Regions from separate parts of the Methylobacterium sp. 1973 genome, predicted to be linked through region 1. Evidence: riboswitches for the same ligand, from Rfam matches in the RefSeq annotation. Region 1 holds a riboswitch; the other holds the start of a gene.
What was found. A riboswitch is a leader RNA that binds a small molecule or an ion and turns the genes downstream of it on or off. The one in region 1 is predicted to bind fluoride.
Positions count from the first base shown of each region.

Region 2: another riboswitch for fluoride. It lies ahead of ABIC70_RS15750 (voltage-gated chloride channel family protein); the one in region 1 lies ahead of crcB (fluoride efflux transporter CrcB).

Region 1 covers NZ_JBEPLA010000007.1:8,922-13,600, reverse strand. The annotation lists gene ABIC70_RS14910 (uroporphyrinogen decarboxylase) at 1-859, opposite strand, end outside; gene ABIC70_RS14905 (pyruvate, water dikinase regulatory protein) at 1,323-2,153, shown strand; gene crcB (fluoride efflux transporter CrcB) at 2,270-2,659, opposite strand; fluoride riboswitch at 2,743-2,813, opposite strand; gene ABIC70_RS14895 (hypothetical protein) at 2,994-3,503, opposite strand; gene lanM (lanmodulin LanM) at 3,682-4,113, opposite strand; gene ABIC70_RS14885 (hypothetical protein) at 4,205-4,679, opposite strand, start outside.
Region 2 covers NZ_JBEPLA010000007.1:191,941-196,619, forward strand. The annotation lists gene ABIC70_RS15745 (methyl-accepting chemotaxis protein) at 1-952, shown strand, start outside; gene ABIC70_RS15750 (voltage-gated chloride channel family protein) at 1,275-2,672, opposite strand; fluoride riboswitch at 2,714-2,786, opposite strand; gene arsH (arsenical resistance protein ArsH) at 3,026-3,772, opposite strand; gene ABIC70_RS15760 (ArsR/SmtB family transcription factor) at 3,823-4,182, shown strand; gene arsC (arsenate reductase (glutaredoxin)) at 4,175-4,612, shown strand; gene ABIC70_RS15770 (arsenic transporter) at 4,647-4,679, shown strand, end outside.

The DNA of each region.
Region 1 (4,679 bases):
GGCCCGAGCCGCGGGCGAACACGATGATCTTGGCGCCCGGCACCCGGGCGCGGACGCCCGCCACCATCCGGGCGATCGGCTGCAGGGACCAGCGGGTGAGGGCGTCCGCCGCGGGCGCGCCCGGCAGGGCGCTCTCCGCCACGTCGCCGACGGGCTCGACGGTGCCGTCGGAGGTCGGCACGGCGAGGGGCAGCGTGCCGGCATGGGACTCGAAGATCTGCACGGCGTCGGCGCCGGCCTCGAGCTGGCGCACGAGGTAATCGGTCTGCACCGTGACGAGGCGGTCGATCAGCGCGTCCACCAGCGTCGTGTCGCCCTCGGCCAGCGCCCGCGCGGGGGCGAGGTCCGGGGTGCCGCGACCGCCGATCATGTAGCTCGCCACCGTCCAGGGGGCGCCGCAGAAGCCGAGCAGCGTGGTCTCGCCGGGCAGTTCCGCGCGCAGCCGGGTCACCGTCTCGAAGACCGGTGCGAGATGGGTCATCACCGCCGGGTCGCCGGCCTCGCGCAGCTTCGAAAAGGCCTCCCGGCCGTCGAGGGGATCGAGGCGCGGCCCCTCGCCCTCCACGAAGCGCACGTCCTGACCGAGCGCATGGGGCACGACCAGGATGTCCGAGAACAGGATCGCGGCATCGAAGCCGAACCGCCGGATCGGCTGGAGCGTCACCTCGACGGCGAAGTCGGGGCTGTAGCAGAGGTCGAGGAACGAGCCGGCCTCGGCCCGGGTCGCCCGGTATTCCGGCAGGTAGCGGCCGGCCTGCCGCATCATCCAGGCGGGGGGCGGACCGATCGCCTCCCCGTCGAGGACGCGCAGCACCTTCCGCTCGGACTTGCGCTCCGTCCCCGTCATCGTCGTTCCCATCCCGTATCCGTCATCCCGCATGCCCGTCGGCGGGCCTCCTGTCGAGTCGAGGCGCGCCGATCCCCACACAGGCCCCTTCGAAAAGAAAAGAGAGAATCTAGGACTCTGTTTTTTCTCTTGGGGGGCCGAATCACGGGGGCACAAAAGCGTCCACAGGCGGTCCCCGGCGCCGCGCCGTTAACGAGGCTTTAAAGGATTTGCTCCATCTTGCGAGAACGACCAGATCCGACAGCGCCTTGGCAACGCCGAGTCGTGTGCGGACCCCGGACGCGTCCCGGATTCTCCCAGTGAGGCGGAATCCATGCGCCCCGATCGTCTGCCTGTGAACGGCGGAGTCGATAGCGCGCACCGGTATCGCCCTGGACCGGCCCGGCGGGGCATCCTATCCACACTCATCGACTCCCCTGGCGGCCGGCGGTGGACAACGTGGGCGCCGCGAAAGGCGACCGCAGAGGCGATCGGAATGGGCCGCAGCTACTTCCACCTCCACCTCGTCTCCGACTCCACCGGCGAGACGCTGATCAATGTCGGGCGCGCGGCGGCCGCGCAGTACGAGGGCGTGTCGGCGATCGAGCACGTCTATCCGCTGGTGCGCTCGGCCGCGCAGCTCGACCGGGTGATCTCGGAGATCCGGGCGGCGCCGGGTCTCGTCCTCTACACCCTGGTGGGGGGCGACCTCGGCGAGCGGCTGGAGGAGGTCGCCCGGGAGACCGGCTCGCCCTGCCTGTCGGTGCTGCGGCCGGTCCACGACCTGCTGCGCGCCTATCTCGGCGCCGAGACCACAGCCCGGCCCGGCGCCCAGCACATGCTGAACGCCGAGTACTTCAAGCGCATCGACGCGATGAACTTCACCCTGGCCCACGACGACGGCAACCTGCCGGAGGATCTCGAGGACGCGGACGTCATCCTGCTCGGCGTCAGCCGGACCTCGAAGACGCCGACCTCGATCTACCTCGCCAATCGCGGCCTCAAGACCACCAACCTGCCGCTGGTGCCGGGCATGCCGCTGCCGCCGGCGATCGAGCGCGCCCGCAAGCCCCTGGTGGTCGGGCTGTTCGCCTCGCCGGAGCGGATCGTGCAGATCCGCCAGAACCGGCTCTCCAGCCTCAACGCCGACGAATCGTCCCTCTACGTCGACCGCTCGGCGGTGGCGGACGAGATCACCGCCTCCCGCCGGCTGTTCACCCGGAACCGCTGGCCGACCATCGACGTGACGCGCCGCTCCATCGAGGAGACCGCGGCGGCGATCGTCGACCTCTACCGCGACCACCGGCTGAAGTTCATCGCGGATTGAGAGGGGTTTCCGAAGGGCTCAGCCCTTTGGCGGGGTCCGGGGGCGGAGCCCCTGAACGACCCGGGCTCCGCCCCGGATCCGCAAGAGGTCGCAGCCCTTTTGAAGCCGGGACGGCCTCAGCTGCCGCTCAGGACCGCCCGCACCAGGGTGAGGCCCGCCACCAGCCCGATCAGACCGGTCGCCACCGAGGCCCCAACGTAGAGGGCGGCGGCGGCGGTCTCGCCCCGGTGGTACAGGCTGATCGCGTCGAGGGAGAAGGTCGAGAAGGTGGTGAAGCCGCCGAGCACGCCCGTGGTCAGGAACAGCCGTGCCGGGTGACCCGCCGCGCCGCGCAGGGCGAAGCCCTCGGCGAGCACGCCCATCAGGAACGAGCCCAGCACGTTGATGATCAGCGTGGCCAGTGGGAAGCCGAGGCCCGGCAGCAGCCGGGCGACCGCCACGTTGATCCCGTGGCGGCACCCGCCCCCGAGCCCGGCTCCGACAACGACGATGAGGGTGTTGATCATGCCGGCCCTTCCTGTTCGGTCGGGCAGCCACGTCCTGTCGCGGCTTCGGCGCACGGCCCCACCGCGGACGGCTGAGGCGCGCCCGTGCGGTAGGAGCCATCAGCCCGGCCTCCGAGTCGGGCGGTTGTCGGGGCGCTCCATCCCCATCGGGACAGGCTTAGCGCAGGATGCCGGGAAGGGGAATCCGGTTTTCCGGCTCCCGCGCTGGTGGGTCGGGGGGGCGCGGCGGGTTCACAGATCGGTTCGGATCGGCGCGGGTCCCCTCCCGTGCGAGAGCGGACCCGCGCCCTGTCATGAACCCACCGTGCTGGATCGATCGGCGAAGCCGCAAGGCTCAGCGAGCGTAGGCGAAGTGGCTGCGCTGCTCGATCTGGGCGGCATAGAAATCCTCGACCACCTCGCGGACCACCTCGGCCAGCTCGTCGCCCCGGTGCTCGTCGAGCTGGATGTCGCTGCCGACGGTCCGGCCGATGGCGCAGCTCGCAGCCCCCGGCACGAGGCGCTCGTTGTAGCGCTGGTTCAGGCCCGAGACCGAGATGTAGTTGCTGCCGCCGAGTTCCGGACCGTACTTGATCTTGATCTTCTGCTCGGTGTCGGTCCCGCGCAGCCGCGCGCAGAGGCTGATGAAGTTGTCCTGATCGATCTTGGCCTCGAGGCCGGTGATGCTGCCGTGGACGTTGTCCTCCTCGTTGAGCACCTCGGCCATGAGGTTCAGGACGCCGACCACCGGCTCCAGCGCCCGGGCGCCTTCCTCCAGGAGTTTCTTGCGGAAGTCGTTGCTGCGGGCATCCGCCTCCTGCAGCCGCGCGCGGAACCTGTCCTTGACCTCGTTGGCGCGTGCCATCGCGCTCCTCCCTGGTGGTTCATCCGATGCTTTGCCGCCCGGATGACCGAAACCTACGAGGCCAATTCAGATGAAGCAAGATAGTGCAAAATATTGATGCCTGCCCAGAACTTGAGCCGTTGCACAGGAATAATACTTGCTCATGGACTGTGCAACGGCGGGTCTCCGGGATCCGCGCCTATTTCAGGAGCTGCAGCAGGCTGCGTCCGGCCGGGGTCTTGAGTTCCTTGGCGTCGAGCGTGCCGTCCTTGTCGGGATCGGCCGCCTTGAAGCGCTGCTCGACCAGGGCGAGGTATTCCTTGCGGTCGAGGGTGCCGTCGTTGTCGGTGTCGGCGGCCTTCAGGTCCGTCTTGCTGACCCGGCCCTTCAGCTCCTTGGCGTCGACGGTCCCGTCCTTGTCGGTCTCGGCGGCGTCGAAGACCTTGCCGGCCGCGGCCTGGGCCTCGGCCAGATCGATCGTGCCGTCCTTGTCGGTGTCGACCATCTTCAGCGTGCGCTCGGTGCCGGAGGACCGGGCGAAGGCCGCCGACGGCAGCGCGGTGGGGACGACCAGGCCGAGGACGAGCATCGCGGCCAGCGCACATGCGGGTCTGTTCAGGATCGCGGGCATGAACGAAATCTCCGGTGGCGATCAGCGCCGGCAGCCCAAGCCGCCATGCGGCGCGCCGTTCCCGGAGGCGCGTTCACAAGCCGACGATCAGTCAGCGGGCCGGACCGTCGAGGGGGGCGAGCCGGTCCGGTTCCCGCGCAGCAGCGGCGACCGGTTCGGACCGGGACAGGGCGTTGGCCAATGCCCTCAGGTCCGGGACCGGCGCGCCCGATGCGCCGAACACCGACCGGTCGAGAGCCGCGAAGGATGCGACAAGACCGGGCCGCGCCTGCCAGATGCGAGCCAGATCCGGCGCTTCCCGCATCGCCGTATCCAGGACCGCGCGGAACCCGGCGGGATCTCCGGAACGGGCCGCCGCCTGCAGCGCGCGCCGGGTCGGGCGAGACAGGCGCAAGGAGGGCCGGCCAAGGCCGAAGCCGATCAGCGCCAAGCCCAGCCCGAAGGCGGCCAGCGCCGAGGCGGCGACCACGAGCGGCGAGGGGATCGCGGGGGGCGCCCGGTCGGTCTCCCGGTCGGGCAGGCCGCCGCCGATCTGCCGGGCCGGGATCTCGGTCTCGCGCATGGTG
Region 2 (4,679 bases), 180 kb from region 1:
CGCGGTCGGCCGGGCAGTGGAGGGGATCAAGGCCCTGGTCGCCCGCAAGGCCGCCGAGGAGGCCGAGGTCAAGCGGCTGGCCGACGCGGCCGCGGCCCAGGCGCGCCGGCGCACCATGATCGAACTCGCCGACGGGTTCGAGCGGGCGGTCGGCGGCGTCGTCGGCATGGTCTCGTCCTCGGCCACGGAGCTGCAGGCCACCGCCCGGCAGATGACCGCCACCGCCCAGGAGACGGCCTCGCAATCCACCGCCGTGGCGGCCGCCGCGGAAGAGGCCGCCGCCAACGTCCAGACCGTGGCGGCCGCCGCGGAGGAGCTGGGCTCGTCGGTGCAGGAGATCGGCCGGCAGGTCACCGGCTCGGCCCGGCTCGCGCAATCGGCGGTGGGCGAGGCCGACCAGACCGCCGCCCTGGTCCAGGCGCTCAGCCAGACCGCCGCCCGGATCGGCGACATGGTCGGGATGATCTCCGGGATCGCCGGGCAGACCAACCTGCTGGCGCTCAACGCCACGATCGAGGCGGCGCGGGCCGGCGCCGCGGGGCGGGGCTTTGCGGTGGTGGCTGCCGAGGTGAAGGCGCTGGCCGAGCAGACCGCCAAGGCGACCGAGGAGATCGCCCGGCAGATCGGCGCGGTGCAGGAGGTGACCGGGCAGGCCGTGACGGCGATCGGCGGGATCACCGGGCGGATCCGGGAGATCGACGGCGTGGCGACCTCGATCGCCGCGGCGGTGGAGCAGCAGGGGGCGGCGACGCAGGAGATCGTGCGCAACGTGGCGCAGGCCTCGACCGGCACCACCGCGGTGACCGGCACCATCGCGGGCGTCGCGCAGGCCTCCGAGGAGACCGGCGCCGCGGCCAGCCAAGTGCTCGCCTCCGCCTCCGAACTCTCGCGCCAGTCCGAGCATCTCGGTGCCGAGGTCGCCCGCTTCCTCGCAACCGTCCGCGCCGCCTGACGAGCCCCTGGCCGGATCCTCCCGGTCCGCCCTCCCGGCGCGGGCCGGCTCCGCCGCTTGCGGGCCGGCCCGACGGCGGTGCAGGGGCAGAGCGCGGATTGCGGGGGGCGTGTGGCGCCCATTGAGACCGGGGCGTCGTCGGCCGACGGCCTTGAGCAGGCCGTCGGCCTTCGCCTGCACGACCCGTTCCCCGCAGAGGGGCCTGGAGCCCCCCAGGAACGGGCTTGGCGTGGTCGAGCCCTGTCGGCGCACGTCATTGAGATGCCCGCACCGTCCCGATCCCGGCCGGGACGACCGGACGCGTCGAAGCCCTGGGGCGCACCTATCTGTCGGGGGCCGACACGGGGGCCGGCGCGGTCAGCCGGGCCGCGCGGTGCGTGCGTGCATGGCGCAGGGTGGCGTCCGGCGGCAGGGTGCCCACGGAAACCTTCGGGACGGCGATGCGCTGGGACAGGTAGATGCCGCTGTGCCCGGAGCACAGGTAGGCCAGGAAGCAGGCGGTCGCGATGTAGACGCCGTGCGTGGCGCCGAACAGCTCGATACCCATGAGCGTGCAGGCCAGCGGCGTGTTGGCCGCTCCGGCAAACACGGCGACGAACCCGAGGCCGGCCAGGAGATCCACCGGCGCCCCCAGCACCCCGGCCAGTGCGTTGCCGAGGGCCGCGCCGATGAAGAACAGCGGCGTGACCTCGCCGCCCTTGAACCCGGCGCTCAGGGTGACGACCGTGAACAGCATCTTGAGCGCCCAGCTCCAGGGATGCACCTCCGGACCGAAGAAGCGGGCAATGGTCAGCCCGTGCGGATCCGCCGACCAGACGCCCAGTCCCAGGTAATCCCGCGTGCCACAGAGGTAGACCAGGGCGATCACCGCGAGGCCGCCCGCCACGGGGCGGAGGGGCGCGAAGGCGATGACCCGCTTGCACCATCCGCCGAGCATGTGGTTCGCCTCGGCGAACACCAGGCCGGCCAGTCCGAAGGCCACGCCTGCCACCGCGACCTTGGCCAGGAGCAGCGGCTCGACCATGTGCGTGCCGACGGCTCCGGCGTGGTCGTCGATACGGTAGACCCCGTGTTCGATGCCCCACAGCTGACAGGTCCAGTCGCCGACCACGGCCGCGACGAGGCAGGGCACGAGGGCCGCATATTCGACGCGTCCGACAGCGAGGACCTCGAGCGCGAAGACCGCGCCGGCCAGTGGCGTACCGAAGACGGCGCCGAACCCCGCGGCGATCCCGGCCATCAGCATGATCCGGAAGCTCGGCGCATCCAGGCGGACCGCCTTGCCGAAGGCGCTTGCGAGGCTGCCGCCCAGTTGGACGGCCGTGCCTTCGCGGCCCGCCGATCCGCCGAACAGATGCGTGACCACCGTGCCGAGGAAGATCAGCGGCGCCATGCGCAGGGGCACGCCGCCCCCGGGCACATGGATCTGCTCGACGATGAGGTTGTTGCCGCCCTCCACGGATTGGCCGAAGCGATGGTAGAGCAGCCCGATAGCCAAGCCGCCGAGCGGCAGGAGAAACAGCAGCCCGGGATAGGCGAAGCGCGCCCGGGTGGCCGCATCGAGGCTCCAGAGGAAGGCCGCGCACAGGGAGCCCACGGCGGCGGCCATGGGCAGCAGAACCAGGATCCAGCGCGCGACCGAGACGGCATGATCGTGCCGCGTGCGGACAAAGGCCGCTACGTTGAAGCGTGTGAACAGATTTCGGAAGGTTGCAGGCATGACATCCCCTTGATGCGACGCCGCAAGACTTTGCGGGATCGCAAGAAGTAGGAGTCATCAGCCTGACGGCGGTTCGGCCTTGATGGCCCGGCAGACACCATTGCCGTCCTCAAGAGATACGGGACCCCTCCGAACCGCGTCAAGGCCCTTCGTCAAGGCCCTTCGTGCAGGCCTGCGGCGTGCGGGCGGGGCGAACCCGTCGCTCCCCCGAGGGTGGACGCGGAGACAGCGGATCCGGTCGACCCTCGGGGCGCTGGGACCCTGGTCTCGCACAGACCTGACCCACGGGCGGCCGGTCGCCGCCGCGATCACGACGGCGCCCGCGTGGACGGTCGCATCGGCGGCGGGGTGTCTCAGCGCTTCACAAAGCCGATGTCGGCGGCCACGGCGCTCAGCCGCTCCGGCGCGCGCTCCTTCCGCTCGCTGTAGCGGTCGACGAGGTCGTCGGCCCGCTCCCGGGTCAGCAGCGTGAACTTCATCAGCTCCTCGCACACGTCCACGACGCGCTCGTAGAGCGGCCCCGGCTTCATCCGGCCGGCCTCGTCGAACTCCTTGTAGGCCATCGGGACCGACGACTGGTTCGGGATCGTGATCATCCGCATCCAGCGGCCGAGAATCCGCAGGCTGTTCACGGCGTTGAAGCTCTGCGAGCCGCCGGACACCTGCATCACGGCCAGCGTGCGGCCCTGGGTCGGCCGCACGCTGCCTTCGGAGAGCGGCAGCCAGTCGATCTGGCTTTTCATCACGCCGGTCAGCGTGCCGTGCCGCTCCGGCGACACCCACACTTGGCCCTCGGACCAGATCGAGAGGTCGCGCAGCTCCTGCACCTTCGGATGATCGGCGGTCGTGTCGTCGGGCAGGGGCAGGCCGTGCGCGTCGTAGATCCGCACCTCGCCGCCCATGGCTTCCAGGAGCCGGGCGGCCTCGTAGGCGAGGAAGCGGCTGAACGAGCGCTCCCGCAGGGAGCCGTAGAGGATCAGGAACCGGGGGGCGTGGGTGAGCGGCTTGACCGCCTCCAGGCGCGCGCGGGTCGGCACCACGAAATGCGCGGCGCTCAAGTTCGGCAGGCCATCGGTGAAAGGCTGGCGCGGCTTGTCCAAGGTTCAGCTTTCTTGTACGTTCAAAGAGTGATTTGAAGATTGTAACGAATATGGACGAGCCGCAAGCCCTCGCCGCCTTCGCGGCCCTCGCCCAGGAGCACCGTCTGCGCCTGGTGCGGGTGCTCGTGACCGCCGGCCCGGACGGGCTGGCCTCCGGCGTGCTGGCCGAGGCGGTGGGCGTCTCCGCCGCCACCGTGTCCCATCATCTCAAGGAACTGAGCCACGCGGGCCTGGTCGCCTCGCGGCGCGCGGGCCGCTCGATCATCTACAGCGCCGCCTACCCGGCGCTGTCCGGCCTGATCGCCTTCCTGATGAAAGATTGCTGCCAGGGCCGCCCGGAGGTCTGCACCCCGGCGATGGCCGCCCTGGCACCCTGCTGCCCCGCCCTTGGAGAGACCGCCCATGCCTGAGCCGTTCGACGTCGTGATCTACCACAACCCCGAATGCGGCACGTCCCGCAACACCCTCGCGATGATCCGCAACGCCGGCATCGAGCCGCACGTGATCGAATACCTCAAAACCCCGCCCGCGCGGGCGCTGCTGGTGCAGCTCCTGGCCCGCGCCGGTCTGTCGGTGCGTGCGGTGCTGCGGGAGAGCGGCACGCCGTTCGCGGAGCTGAACCTCGGCGATCCCGCGCTGACGGATGCGCAACTCCTGGACGCCATCGCGGCGCACCCGATCCTCCTCAACCGCCCGCTGGTGGTCACGCCCAAGGGCGTGCGCCTGTGCCGACCGTCGGAAGCCGTGCTCGATCTTCTGCCGGTGCAGCAGGGCGAGTTCGTCAAGGAAGACGGTGAGCGGGTCGTGGACGAGCACGGCCGCCGCGTCGCCACGGCTTGAGCCTCACACCGATCCATAAGACGAAAACGCCCGGATGCTCGCGCTCGCCATTTTCCTTGCCACCCTC